DNA from 4 places in the Corynebacterium efficiens YS-314 genome. Region 1 is predicted to be linked to each of the others. Evidence: riboswitches for the same ligand, from Rfam matches in the RefSeq annotation. Region 1 holds a riboswitch; each other region holds the start of a gene.
What was found. Region 1 has a riboswitch for thiamine pyrophosphate ahead of thiM (hydroxyethylthiazole kinase). Riboswitches for the same ligand answer to the same signal wherever they lie in the genome.

Region 1 (3,312 bases):
GGTGACACCATGGGTGTTCTGTGCGACCAGGGCGGTGATCACCGACATTCCGAAGCCACCGGCCGCGGCGATGGATTTCAGATCAGCCTGGACACCGGCACCACCGGTGGGGTCGGTGCCGGCGATGGTGAGCACCCGTGGCTGTGCCACGCGACGCCCCGCCTCCCACACATCCAGCAGCTCCCGGGCGGCCTCCGCCGGGGAGGGGGCCGCCATGATCGCCGAGACCACGCACAGTCCATCCACCCCGGTACGCGCCAGATCAGCGGCGTTGGCAAGACCGACCCCGCCGATCGCCACGGAGGCGATACCGTGGGCACGTGCGACCTTGGCCATGGCAGCCACGCCGTCCACACCCACCGCCTGCGGGGCATCCGGTTTGGTGTCCGTGGCCTGGACGGGACCGAGACCGACCACATCCGGCAGGGCGATGCCCGCCCGGGTACAGTCGGCGATCACCGTCTCGAGCTGATCCATCGTTTCGATGGTCAACCCGATCATGAGATGCCCGGGCAGTTGCCGGCGGGCCTGCACATAGGGCAGATCCCCCTGGCCGATGTGCACGTGGCAGCTCAGCTCCGCGGCCACGGCGAATCTGTCATTGAGAAACAGGGGCACCCCCAGGCGGTCGCACACCCGTTTGAGCTCCATGGCATGTTCCCGGAAGGTCTGCTCGTCGGCATCCTTGTCGCGCAGTTGCACCACGGTGACACCACCGTTGATGGCGTCCTCGACAATCCCGGCGACCCGCTCGGGGCCACCTCCAAGGTGTGGGTCGGTGACGAGGTAGAGGCTGAAATCGGTCATCGGTTCTCCTCCCGGAGGTGGGTCAGGTTGGCAAGCTGGTTGCGGTCGAGTTGGTGGAGTGCGTCGATAAGCGCTACGGCGTAGGAGCCCGGTGCGGTGGCACGGGTGGCGGCGATGCGGCCGGCGGCCCCCAGGTGGGCGTGCGCGGCGACCACCGCGTCGTGGGGGTCGATGTCGGTGTCCTGGGTGGCACCGAGGTAGGCGGCGGTCACCGCGCCGAGGGCGCAGCCGGTGCCGATGACCAGCTGCAGCATGGGGTCCCCGGACTTAAGCCACGACACACGTCCACGTGAGACGATGAGGTCCTCTGCTCCGGTGACGGCAACGACCCCGCCGGTGCGCCGGGCGAGCACCTGTGCGGCCTCCACGGCATCGGCGACGTCGTCGGTCGCATCGACCCCGCGTCCACCGGCGCCCAGACCGGCCAGCGCGACGATCTCCGAGGCGTTGCCGCGTATCGCGGCCGGATGCTTGTCGACGGCCCGACGGAGGAACGCCGAACGTTCCGCCAGACCACCCACACCGACCGGGTCAAGTACCCAGGGAGTACCGGCAGCGGTGGCTCCCTCAATGGCGCGTTCCATCCCGGCATACTGTTCGGCCGACGGTGTGCCGGCGTTGATGAGGACCCCGTCTGCCACCCCGGCGAAATCGAAGGATTCAGCCGGCGTGTCCACCATCGCGGGACTGGCCCCGATGGCCAGGAGGGCATTGGCGGTGAACTGCATGACCACGGCATTGGTCAGGCATTGGACAAGTGGGGTGGTGGCGCGCACCAATGTGGGCGCATGAAGATATGAGTCAGCCATGCAACGGCCATCCCTTCGCTAGTACGAGCTAGAGCAGGTTCAACGGGTGTGTTCTCAGCCTGTCCACGGTGGACAGGCACCCCGTGCCTGGTTCTCACCCTAGCAAAAGGTCTGGTCTGTATGGCTGGTGGGTGGGGATGACCCCGGACAGACAACAACACCCCCGGACACCTGCCGGGAGGTTCCGGCGGGGTCAGGGGGTGGGGGCGAGCTGGGGGTGGGCCTATTTCAGCTTGTTGGCGGCACCGAAACGGGTGGTGTCCTTCAGCTCGATGGGCACGTCACCGTCTTTTTCATCGATGACCTGGCCGAGCTTGGCCAGCGCGGTGCGGGAGTGCAGCTGCTGACGTGTGGTGGCGAGATTCCAGCGCTTGCGGGAGAGGGCATTGAGACCCCAGCTGATCGCGGAGACGAAGCGGTTGCGGAAACCGACCAGGAACATCAGGTGGACGCCCAGCCACAGCAGCCAGCCGATGAAGCCGGTGACCTCGACCTTGCCCATCTTCACCACGGCGGAGAAGCGGGACACGGTGGCCATGGAGCCCTTGTCGAAGTAGTCGAAGTCCTCGCGTTCATCGCTGGAGCGGCCCTCGGCCTCCGCGGCGATCTGCTCGGCGACGTACTCGCCACCCTGGATGGCCACCTGCGCGACACCCGGGAGGTTATCCAGGGCCATCATGTCACCGACGACGAAGATGTTCTTGTACTCGCCCACGGACAGGTCACGGTTGACCTTGACGCGACCTGCACGGTCGACCTCGACACCGGCCTGATCGGCGATGAGCTTGCCCAGCGGGGAAGCGGCCACACCGGCGGACCAGATCTTGCAGAACGACGGGATGCGGTGCTCCTCACCGTCCTTGGTCTTGTAGGTCACGGCCTCCTCGTCGACATCGGTGACCAGGGCGTTGAGCTTGACGGTCACACCGAGCTTCTCCAGGGTGCGTTGTGCGTTGCGGCCCAGGCGCTTGCCGAATGGGGGCAGGACCTGCGGGGCACCGTCGAGGAGGATGATCTTGGCGGAGGAGGGGTTGAAGTTGGTGTAAACACCAGCGAGGGTGCGGTGGGCCATCTCGGCGAGCTGGCCGGCGAGCTCCACACCGGTGGGGCCTGCACCGACGACCACGAAGGTCAGGAGGCGCTCACGCTCGGCCGGGTCCTCGCAGACCTCGGCACGCTCGAAGGCGCCGATGATGCGGGCGCGCAGTTCGAGGGCATCGTCGATGGTCTTCATACCGGGGGCGAACTGGGCGAAGTGGTCGTTGCCGAAGTAGGACTGACCGGCACCGGCACCGACAACCAGCGAGTCATACTCGTAGACCCGGGTGTAGGAACCCAGGGAGGCGGTGACGGTGCGCTTGGTGATGTCGATGTCGGTGACCTCACCCTTGATCACATTGACATTGTCCTGGCCGCTGAGGATCTGACGGGTGGACGGTGCGATCTCGCCGGAGGACAGGATGCCCGTGGCCACCTGGTAGAGCAGAGGTTGGAAGAGGTGGTGGTTGGTGCGGTCAATGAGGGTGACATCGACGTCTGCCTTGGCCAGGTTCTTGGCGGTGAACAGGCCGCCGAAGCCGGAACCGATAACGACGACGTGGTGGCGGCCGCCTTCGGGGCGGGTGGGGTTCTCGGACATGGTGTCACTGTCTCCTGGTCGTTGAAGAAAATTAACTGGCGCTAGTAGGTGGGCGCC
Region 2 (3,312 bases), 480 kb from region 1:
GGAGCGGAAGCGCAGCACGGCCTTGTCGAAGATCTTTCCCTCGGAGACGGTGATGCCGGGGGAGTCGGCACGCAGGTGGAGCTGCTCCCAGATGCGGTCATCCGACCACATCTCCGGGGTGTCATTGGGATCGCACTGGAGGTAGTAGCGCTGGACGGTGTCGGTGCGGGTGGAGATCAGTGCGAAACCCTCGGGGTGGGTGGCGTAGATGAGTTCCTTCTGTGTCTTGGGCGCTTCGACGAGGATGCCGAACCAGGCGTAGGGGTACTCGTGGCGGGCACGGATGCCACCATCATCGGTGATGATCTTGCGGTAGGGGGAGTTGGAGCCGTCGGCGGCCACGACATAGTCCGCGGTGAGCTGCCGGGTGGTGCCATCAACACCGGTGTAGGTGATTGTGGCCTTGTTCTCCTGTGCGTCACCCTCGAAGTTCTCCACGGAGTCCACGGTGGTCTCGAACAGGAGCTCACCGCCGTCCTCGATGCGCTTGGCGATGAAATCCTTGAGGTATTCATGCTGCGGGTAGATGGCCACCTTGTGGCCGGTCAGCTCCGTCAGCGGGATGCGGATGTTCTCGTTGTTGATGGCGATGTCGATGGCCTCATCGTGATCGGCCTCGCGTTCCATGCGCTCGCCCACACCGGTTTCCCGCATGAGGTTCAGGGTGCCCTGCTCGAGGATGCCGGCACGCACGGTCTCCTCGACATCCTGCCGGGAGCGGCTTTCAAACACGACGGATTCGATGCCCTGCAGGTGCAGGAGGTGGGCCAGGGTCAGTCCTGCCGGACCCGCACCGATGATGGCTACTGGTACGTGGTTCATGAAAGGCTCCTTCAGGTGGGCTGTGGGGTATGGGCTGTCGGGTGGGGTCCGGCGGGGATCCCCGCCCCCGGGTGTGCGGGGCGATGTGTGCCCGATGGCCCCCAGATGTGGTTAGTGATATGGGTCTCAAAGTAGGCAATGGCAGAGGTGATAGCAATATCCCGGCCGCATGTTCGCAGAGTGAACGGGGGTGAGGGTGGGGGATCGGGCCCGGCCTGCGCAATTGACCTGGCGTAACCATGGCCAAGGGTGTAGCTAGGGGTGTCGATGAGGGGTGTTGGGGGCGATGTGTCACGTCGACATGCGTGCCCACCAGCCCGCCCAGGCGGTATTGGACAACTCCCCAGGTCCGTGGACTAGTATGTAGGAGCACTAATTCGATATTGCACGGGTGTCCGGTGAAAGTCCGGGCTGAGAGGTGGCACAGCCACAACCGTTGAACCTGATCCGGGTAATGCCGGCGATAGGGAGGAAACATGACTGATACACGTCTGCCATCAACCGGGGAGACCGGTGAGCCAGGGGAGACCGGTGCGCCCGGGGGAACCGGTGTCACCACCGGCCCCACCCCACAGACCCGACACACCTGGCGCGTGATCGACATCGTCATCGCCGCGGTCCTGGGCGTGGCCTGCGGGCTGATCTTCGTGGTGTGGAATTCCATCGGATATGCCTGGTTCACCGCCTTCGACGCGCTGACCCCGGGCCTGGGCGGTCTGGCCGTCGGCATCTGGCTGCTCGGCGGTGTGCTCGGTGGGCTCATCATCCGCAAACCCGGCGCCGCGCTGTTCGTCGAGGTCATCGCCGCCTCGGTGTCCGCGGCCCTGGCCTCGCAGTGGGGCATTGAGACCCTGTACTCCGGGATCGCCCAGGGACTCGGCGCGGAACTGGTCTTCGCGCTGTTTCTGTACCGGCGTTTCACCCTGACGGTGGCCATCCTCGCCGGGATGGGTGCCGGTGTCGGCGCCTACATCCTGGAGGCTTTCCTCAGCGCCTACTTCGCGATGTCCCTGGCCTTCAACATCATCTACTTCAGCTGCCTGATGATCTCCGGTGCGCTGCTGGCCGGCGTGGTCAGCTTCTACCTGGTCCGCGCCCTGGCGAAAACGGGTGCGCTGGACCGGTTCGCCGCCGGCCGTGAACTGCGCAGGGAGGTCTGAACACACCCATGACCACCACCATGGGTACCCGGGTGACGGTCCGGGATTTCGGCTACCGTCACGCCTCGCGGAAGAAACCCGCCTTCAGCAACATCACTCTTGATATCGCGCCGGGGGAGCGGGTGCTGCTCACCGGTGATTCCGGTTCGGGCAAATCAACCCTGCTCGCCGCGTTGGCCGGCGTGCTCGGTGATGACACGGAAGGGCAGACGTACGGTTCCCTGCTTGTCGACGCCTCCGCCACCGGCCTCGTCCTCCAGGACCCAGACTCCCAGGTCATCGCCTCCCGGGTCGGTGATGATGTCGCCTTCGGCTGCGAGAACCTCGGCATCCCGCGGGAGGAGATCTGGCCGCGGGTGGAGCAGGCTTTGGATATGGTCGGTCTCGACCTGCCCCTGACACATCCCACCCGGCATCTCTCGGGTGGGCAGAAACAACGCCTGGCGCTGGCCGGGGTCATCGCGATGGGTGCCCGGCTCATCCTGCTGGATGAACCCACCGCCAACCTCGATCCGGCCGGCCAGCGCGAGGTGGTTGAGGCCGTCAACCGTGTGGTGGACGCCACCGGCGCCACCCTCATCGTTGTGGAGCACCGCCACCAGCTGTGGTCGGGGACTGTGGACCGTATCCTCCGCCTCGAGGCAGACGGGGTCCGGGGGATCCACGCCGATGACCTGGTCTCACCCACCGGTCTGCCCACCCGCCGGGAGGCCGGGACGACCGCCCTGGTCTCCGCCGATCACCTGCTCGCGCAGTGGGGACCGCCCCGTTCCTTCCACATCCCGGAGGGTGCCTCCACCGTGATCACCGGTGCGAACGGTTCCGGCAAGACCACCCTGGCGCTGACCATCGGCGGGCTCATCCCACCCCGCTCGGGGCACCTGGATCTGGCCGACACCCTCCGGCGTGGCCTCGACAGACAGCCCCACCAGTGGCGTTCGGCGGATCTCGCGCGCCGCATCGGCACGGTGTTCCAGGATCCGGAGCACCAGTTCGTTGCCCGCACCGTGCGCGAGGAGATCGAGGTCGGGCCCAAGGTCATGTCGGGCAGACGCCGCGGCACCGTGGACCAGGCCAGCGCGCACCGCATCGAGGAGCTGCTGGACCGGTTGCGTCTGCGCCACCTCGAGCATGCCAACCCCTTCACCCTCTCCGGTGGGGAGAAACGCCGCCTGTCGGTGGCCACCGCGCTGGTGGCGGCCCCGGCTCTGCTCATCCTGGATGAACCGACCTTCGGTCAGGATCCGGTGACCTTCCGGGAGCTGGTGTGGATGCTGCGGGATCTCGCCGATTCCGGCACCACCATCGTCTCCGTCACCCACGACCCGGA
Region 3 (3,312 bases), 200 kb from region 1:
CCAAGAGTGTAAAAAGGAGCGTCAGCAGCCCACTTTTGTTCCAGCTCGTTGTTTTCTTGAATCATGTTCAGTGGAACGTGGCCGGGGCCTTCAACCATCACCTGCACGTCATATTCCCAAGCGCGCTGGGTTAACTCACCGATGGTCTTTAGTTCAGCAAATTGAGCGGCGTCATTGGCGTCGGCGAGTGATCCGGGGCGCAGGCCATCGCCGAGTGAGAAGGCCACATCATATTGTGCAAAGATCTCGCACAGCTCGTCGAAATGCTCAAAGAGGAATGACTCGCGGTGGTGCGCTAGGCACCACCCGGCCATGATGGAACCGCCACGGGAGACAATGCCGGTTACCCGGCGCGTGGTTAGCGGGATATAGGCCAGCAGTACGCCGGCGTGGATGGTCATATAGTCCACACCTTGTTCGCATTGCTCAATGACGGTATCGCGGAATACTTCCCAGCTGAGGTCGGCGGCTACGCCATTTACTTTTTCCAGCGCTTGGTAGATCGGGACGGTGCCGATGGGAACCGGGGAGTTGCGGATAATCCATTCGCGAGTGGTGTGAATGTCATCGCCGGTAGACAGATCCATCACGGTATCGGCACCCCAACGTGTGGCCCATTGCAGCTTGGATACCTCCTCCTCGATGGAAGAGGTGACGGCGGAATTGCCGATATTGGCGTTGATTTTGGTTAGAAATTTGCGACCAATAATCATCGGCTCCGATTCCGGGTGGTTGACATTATTGGGAATAATCGCACGTCCGCGGGCAACTTCAGAGCGCACAAATTCCGGATCAACGTGTTCGCGCAGCGCCACAAACTCCATTTCCCGAGTGATCTCGCCGGCTCGCGCATAGGCCATTTGGGTAACGCGCTTGCCAGGCAACGCCTTCAAAGGCGCTGGTTTTTGGCCTTTCCACTCAGCTGAAGCTTGACCTCGACGCATTGCCGAGCGGCCGTCGTCGATAAGCAAACGCTCGCGCCCGGTGTACTCGGTGACGTCGCCGCGGGCGGTGATCCAAGGTGTGCGCAGGCGCGGAAGTCCCAGCGTAGGGTCAGTTTCTGGGCCACGCGTGCGGTAGATGCGAAAAGGCTCGTTGGGGCCACTTGGCGAGTCATCGAGGGCGATTTCAGTCTCGGGAACTTCAAGGCCGTGCTTGCGGATGGGGGAGTAGCTGTGCTTCGGGTGGATCTCATTTTGGGTAGGCGTCATTGCACCATTCCTCTCTTCCTTCGCCGGTACTAACCGGACAGGTTCGAACGGTGCTCGCGCAGCAATCAGCGCGATCTCAGCCCGTGCTCGGGCGCCCGTGGGGACTGCCGTCAAAACTAGCGCGTTGCCCGCGTGGGCGTGAAAGTTACCCCCATGCGGGGGTTGAGGGAGGGGGCTTTTCGACGAGTGCCTGTGGCGGTGGGCTTGCATCTAGACCAAGCGGTCTGCTAACCTCATCTTCGCGATCAAGAAGTTCAGCCTCTAAGCCCTTCGGCAGGCTGACTGGCAACCGCGCAACGCACACGGTGCCCCCGAAGGAAGATCCGCTCTGTACTCAAAAGACTGCAGAGAAGAGCGATTATGAAGGAGATTCCCATGCGGAATACCTATGAAAACACCCCGCTAGTAATCAGATTGCACAACAAGTGCGGGCACACTCAATCCGGGCATGATGTGTTTTACCTTCGGGCAAAGGTAACCCTGGAAAGATCGGAGTGGTTGCCGGTTTCCAATCTGCGAATGGACGGGGAGTGGGTCGAATTTGATGCCGGTGACAAGCATTATCGCGGTTGGAATCACAACAGCGAACTAATTGCACAGGTCATCGCTGTCGATCCAACAGCTCAGTGGGAAGATAGCAGTAGTTTCGGTGGTCTCCTGCGGCTACCAACTGAAGGTGGTTTCCATATCTTCAACCTTGGCTTCAAGCGGACCGTAGAGGGCTGCACTAGGTAGAAGTAGGTCTTGGGGGAAGGTCATCTTGGAGATTTAATCAAGAGTTGGCCTTCCTCCAAGGGGGTCAAGATGCTCCTATAGTGTGTCAAGCGCTTTGGAGAAGATTTTCGTAGGCAGCGGCTAATTCCGTCAAAGGGCGTTTTCCCGTTTCAATATCGCTGATCCTGGCAGGAGCGCACCCAAGACGGCCCGCAACCTCTGCCTGAGTCAGGTGCTGGGCCTGACGACGTTGCTTTAAGTCTGGGCGACGCAGATCCCTGGGCTCAGGCCGGCTGGACTGTGCGCACAGCACGCGGTACACCTCGCGCACAATGGCCCGCTTGAGACAGCGAATGATCTCCTTCTTCGACAGTCCTTCCGCAGTGCGTTTAGCCACGTAGTCTTTGGTTCGTTGGTCACATCCCATGCGAACTACCGCGATTCGGTACAGAGCTGAATTTGCCCGCCGATCCCCGCCACGGTTGAGCCTGTGGCGGGTGGTTCGCCCGGAACTCGCCGGCAGTGGCGCTACCCCACATAGCTGTGCCAGGGCCGCTTCGGACGGGATACGCTCCGGATTCTCACCGATGCTGACGATCAGTTCAGCGGCGATCAGCGGGCCGCTGCCAACCATGTTGCTGATATACGGGTTGATGCTTGAGACAAGAGCACTGATCCGGGCTTCCAGGTCATCGCATCGCTCACGCACCTGAAGATAGGTGGCGGCCAGAATCTTCAGGCTGGAGGCAACGGCATGCGCCGGGGCGTGATCGTCAGCTTGCGGCCGGCAACGAGACAGGGCAAGGACCATGGCGTGATTGGTCATGCTGCTGTAGCGGGCCCTGATGTCATCGGGGGCGGTGATCAGCAACGACTTGATCGTATTCATGATTCTCACGGTCGTTGCCACGAGCTGTTTCCGGGTGATGTAGAGCGTCCTTAATGATTCCACTGGCCCTGTCGAATCTTTCGGGATACTCAACGCTTCCCCGGTGAGGACTTGCCGAGCGGCAGCCAGGGCATCGACTGGGTCTGATTTGCCGTTGCGCCGACGAACCGCGCGACTGGGGCGCAGCACCTCGACGACCGCATAGCCGGCGTCGACGAGATGTCGCGTTAATCCTGCCCCGTAGGAGTTGGTTCCTTCCACTCCCACGGTATCGACACCATGGGTGTGCAGAAACAGCGCCAGCTGTGCATAGCCCGAGGTGGTAGCCGGAAAAGTTGCGGTGGCCAGATGCTGGCCCGTAGCGGCGACGGCAGCGACGGTGTGGGTGTCAGTATGTGTGTCGACACCGGCGACAGGGATGGACGGGAGGGGGATACCTGTGATTGTCATGGACGTCTCTTTCGACAGGAGGGGCACTACGTACGGCCGTGGATCCGA
Region 4 (3,312 bases), 370 kb from region 1:
GCGTGAAGATCGATCCCGGGATCGCGGTGTTCGACCATGGCCAGGGTCGCCTCGGCGGCCAGGGCGGTCAGCAGGATCCCGTGGCGGAAATACCCGGTGGAGATGATCAGGCGTTCATCCACCCGCCCGAGGTACGGCAGATCATCCGGGGTACCGGGGCGCGCGCCGGTGGTGGCCTCGAGGAAATCGCACTCCTTGATGCCGGGGGCCAGGCGGGTGGCATCGCGCAGCAGATCATGCACCGCGCCGGCGCGGGGGACAGGCCGCTCATCTTCGCGTGAGGTGGCCCCGATGGCGAGGGTGCCGTCGGTGCGGGGGATGAGGTAGACGGTGCGGTCCTCCACAAACCCGCGCACCACCCGGGTGAGCAGCGGGGCGAGATGATCCGGCACACCCAGGCGCAGGATGTCGCCGTAGACCGGACGCAGCTGCAACCCCGGGTGGAGCTGCCCTGCGCCCAGACCATTGGCCAGCACCACCTGTTCATCATCGGGGATCGCAGTGGCCCGTTCCCGGCGGACCTCCACCCCGAGATTATCCAGGGCGTCGAGCAGGGCCGCGGCGAACATCCTCGGGTTGATCTGGTGATCGCCCGGGATGTGCACGGCCCCGGCCAGCTGCGGGCTCAGGGCAGGTTCCAACCTCCGGGCTGCACGCAGTGTCAGACGTTCGACCTCCATGCCGTTGGCGGACTGGTAGTCCGACAACTGCGCCAGATGGGCAGCATCCGCCCGGTCCGCGGCCACCACCAGGGTGCCCTCGGTGCGGTACCCGGTGGGCAGATCGGTGTGCTTGTCGACGACCCGAAGCAACCCCGGATACAGCGCGGCCGAGCGCAGCATCAACGGGAACAGTGCCTCCTGCCGGTAGACCACCTCCGCGACCGGGGCCAACATCCCACCGGCGTGGTGGGTGGCACCGGAGGCGGGATCGGGATCCACCAGGGTCACCACATGACCTGCATCCGCCAGCCGTACCGCGGTGGCAAGACCGACCAGACCACCACCGACGACGGTGACGCTGCTCATTGGCGACCCTCCCCGAAACCGGTGATCAGACGCCGGGCGTAACCGGTCGGGTCAGCGGATTCCATGAGGCCACGCACCACCGCCAGACCGGCGACACCGGTGTCGGCGAGGGCCGGGGCGTCATCGGCGGTGACATCCCCGATGGCCACCACCGGAAGCCTGGAGAGCTCCACCAGCTCCCGGTAACCCTCCACACCGAGTGGTGGGCGACCGGAATCCTTGGTGGGGGTCGGGCGGAACGGCCCGGCACCGATGTAGTCGAGCACCTCCGCGTGCTCATTGGCGGCCTCCACCAGCTCCCTGGTGCCGGTGGTCAGACCGATGATGGCCTCCTCGCCCAGCAGGGCACGGACATCACGGACAGGAAGATCATCCTGCCCGACATGGACCCCGTGGACGGGCAGGCCGCGGTGGCGCAGAGCGAGGGCGATGTCGACGCGGTCGTCGACAAGCACATGGGCGGTCTCGCCCACGGCGAGCGCGACGGCCTCGGTGAGTGCGTAGAGCTCACGGGCGGTGATGGGTTTGCTGCGCACCTGCACCGTGCGGGCCCCACCTGCCACCGCGCGCCGGGCGACATCGACTATGTGTTCGTGGCTGCCGTGGCCGGTGATGAAATAACAACGCAGATCAGGGGTGGGACGCATGTCCTTGTAGGCCTCTCTTCCTTCGCTGGTGCTAACCAGACAGGTTCATACGGTCCTTGCGCGGCAAGGCAGCGCAATCTCAGCCCGGTGCCCCGGGCGCCCGTGGGGGTTGGGGCCTGAGTGTAGATGATGCGGACCACGCCGTGAAGGGCGGGGGCGGGATTTGGCATCAGCCGCGCAGACATGAAAGAATGCATGGGTTGACTGTGTGTCTCGTGGCACCTTCTGCACAGAAGGGGTTGCGGTGGTCCGCAGTGGCGCAAAATTGAAACGGATACGAACCGGCCGAGCGCCCCACCACAGGGGAAGTGCCGCCAGGGTCCTCTTTCCCTAACTGTCAAAGGACTGTCTACATGAACATTCTGGATAAGGTCGACTCCGCATACCTGCGCGACGACGTTCCTGCCTTCCGCCCCGGTGACACCCTCGACGTTCACGTCAAGGTCATCGAAGGCACCAACACCCGTACCCAGCTCTTCAAGGGTGTTGTCATCCGCCGCCAGGGCAGTGGCATCCGCGAGACCTTCACCGTGCGTAAGGTCTCCTTCGGCATCGGTGTTGAGCGTACCTTCCCGGTTCACTCCCCGAACCTGGAGAAGATCGAGGTCGTCCGTCGTGGTGACGTCCGTCGCGCCAAGCTGTACTACCTGCGCGAACTGCGCGGTAAGGCTGCCCGCATCAAGGAGAAGCGCTAAACCTGACGGTGTCCTGACACCATCCCGGGTTGCAACCCCCGTCGCCACCGGATCTCTCCGGTGGCGACGGGGTTTTTTCATGGGGGAATGAAGAAAGCCGTGGGTGAGATTCCTCCTGTTTTGCGGGGGAAAATAGTAAAATTATGATCAACGTTCAATATCCTTAAGAGTTTTGTGTTCTTGGCTCCTCAACCTCCTGTCAAAATCAGTGCAAAACCTTGGCTTGCTGTGTGCAGTTCTTGATTGGACCCATTAGTCGCCGACGGGTACCTCTGTGCCATGGGCGTTAACATAAGGAGCCCGTCATGGCTTTGAAGCACACAACCAGGCTGAGGAACAGATCACTGGTAGCAGTACTGGGCGTAGCCACACTACTGCTGGGGCATGTTCTTCCTCGGATGATTCTGATTCACCCGCCACCACCGCATCCAAAGGTGGTACCACCCATGCGGGCACCGTCAACGCGGTGACCTTCGATACCCTCGCCGATGCAACCGTCAAGATCGTCGGTCAGGGTACCTTCATTGAACCCGGCACTGTCGACCCATCGGAATCCGCGTGGGAGGGATCCGGATTCATCATCGACCCGTCGGGTATCGCCATCACCAACAACCACGTGGTGGTGGGTGCAGGTCGACTTGACGGAACCTACGGTGAGAACGGGGAAAGCAAGGCGAGTATGCGGGTGCTCGGGGCATCTGAGTGTCTGGATCTTGCCGTGGTACAGCTCAATGCCGATGATCTGCCCCACTACACCTGGTACGACGGTCAGATTACAACCGGCCTCGATGTGTACTCCGCGGGTTTCCCGGCAGGAGCCTCCGATGACTTCACCCTCACCCGTGGCATCGTCTCGAAGACGGATTTCGAGTTCGACACCCAGTGGGCGTCCCTTGAGCATGTGATTGAACACGATGCCCGTATCCGGGGTGGTAACTCCGG

Region 2: linked by a shared signal. The riboswitch ahead of CE_RS05760 (ECF transporter S component) and the one ahead of thiM (hydroxyethylthiazole kinase) in region 1 are both predicted to bind thiamine pyrophosphate.
Region 3: linked by a shared signal. The riboswitch ahead of thiC (phosphomethylpyrimidine synthase ThiC) and the one ahead of thiM (hydroxyethylthiazole kinase) in region 1 are both predicted to bind thiamine pyrophosphate.
Region 4: linked by a shared signal. The riboswitch ahead of CE_RS09630 (thiamine phosphate synthase) and the one ahead of thiM (hydroxyethylthiazole kinase) in region 1 are both predicted to bind thiamine pyrophosphate.

The regions. Positions count from the first base shown of each region.
Region 1 is NC_004369.1:1,671,186-1,674,497, forward strand. It holds gene CE_RS07935 (bifunctional hydroxymethylpyrimidine kinase/phosphomethylpyrimidine kinase) at 1-807, opposite strand, end outside; gene thiM (hydroxyethylthiazole kinase) at 804-1,616, opposite strand; TPP riboswitch at 1,610-1,710, opposite strand; gene CE_RS07945 (NAD(P)/FAD-dependent oxidoreductase) at 1,840-3,255, opposite strand.
Region 2 is NC_004369.1:1,189,614-1,192,925, forward strand. It holds gene CE_RS05755 (4-hydroxybenzoate 3-monooxygenase) at 1-822, opposite strand, end outside; TPP riboswitch at 1,200-1,309, shown strand; gene CE_RS05760 (ECF transporter S component) at 1,299-1,982, shown strand; gene CE_RS05765 (ABC transporter ATP-binding protein) at 1,991-3,312, shown strand, end outside.
Region 3 is NC_004369.1:1,472,901-1,476,212, forward strand. It holds gene thiC (phosphomethylpyrimidine synthase ThiC) at 1-1,211, opposite strand, end outside; TPP riboswitch at 1,208-1,320, opposite strand; SAM riboswitch class IV at 1,455-1,572, shown strand; gene CE_RS07055 (hypothetical protein) at 1,587-1,946, shown strand; gene CE_RS07060 (IS110 family transposase) at 2,032-3,264, opposite strand.
Region 4 is NC_004369.1:2,040,543-2,043,854, reverse strand. It holds gene thiO (glycine oxidase ThiO) at 1-1,028, opposite strand, end outside; gene CE_RS09630 (thiamine phosphate synthase) at 1,025-1,675, opposite strand; TPP riboswitch at 1,675-1,789, opposite strand; gene rplS (50S ribosomal protein L19) at 2,029-2,370, shown strand; gene CE_RS09620 (S1C family serine protease) at 2,837-3,312, shown strand, end outside.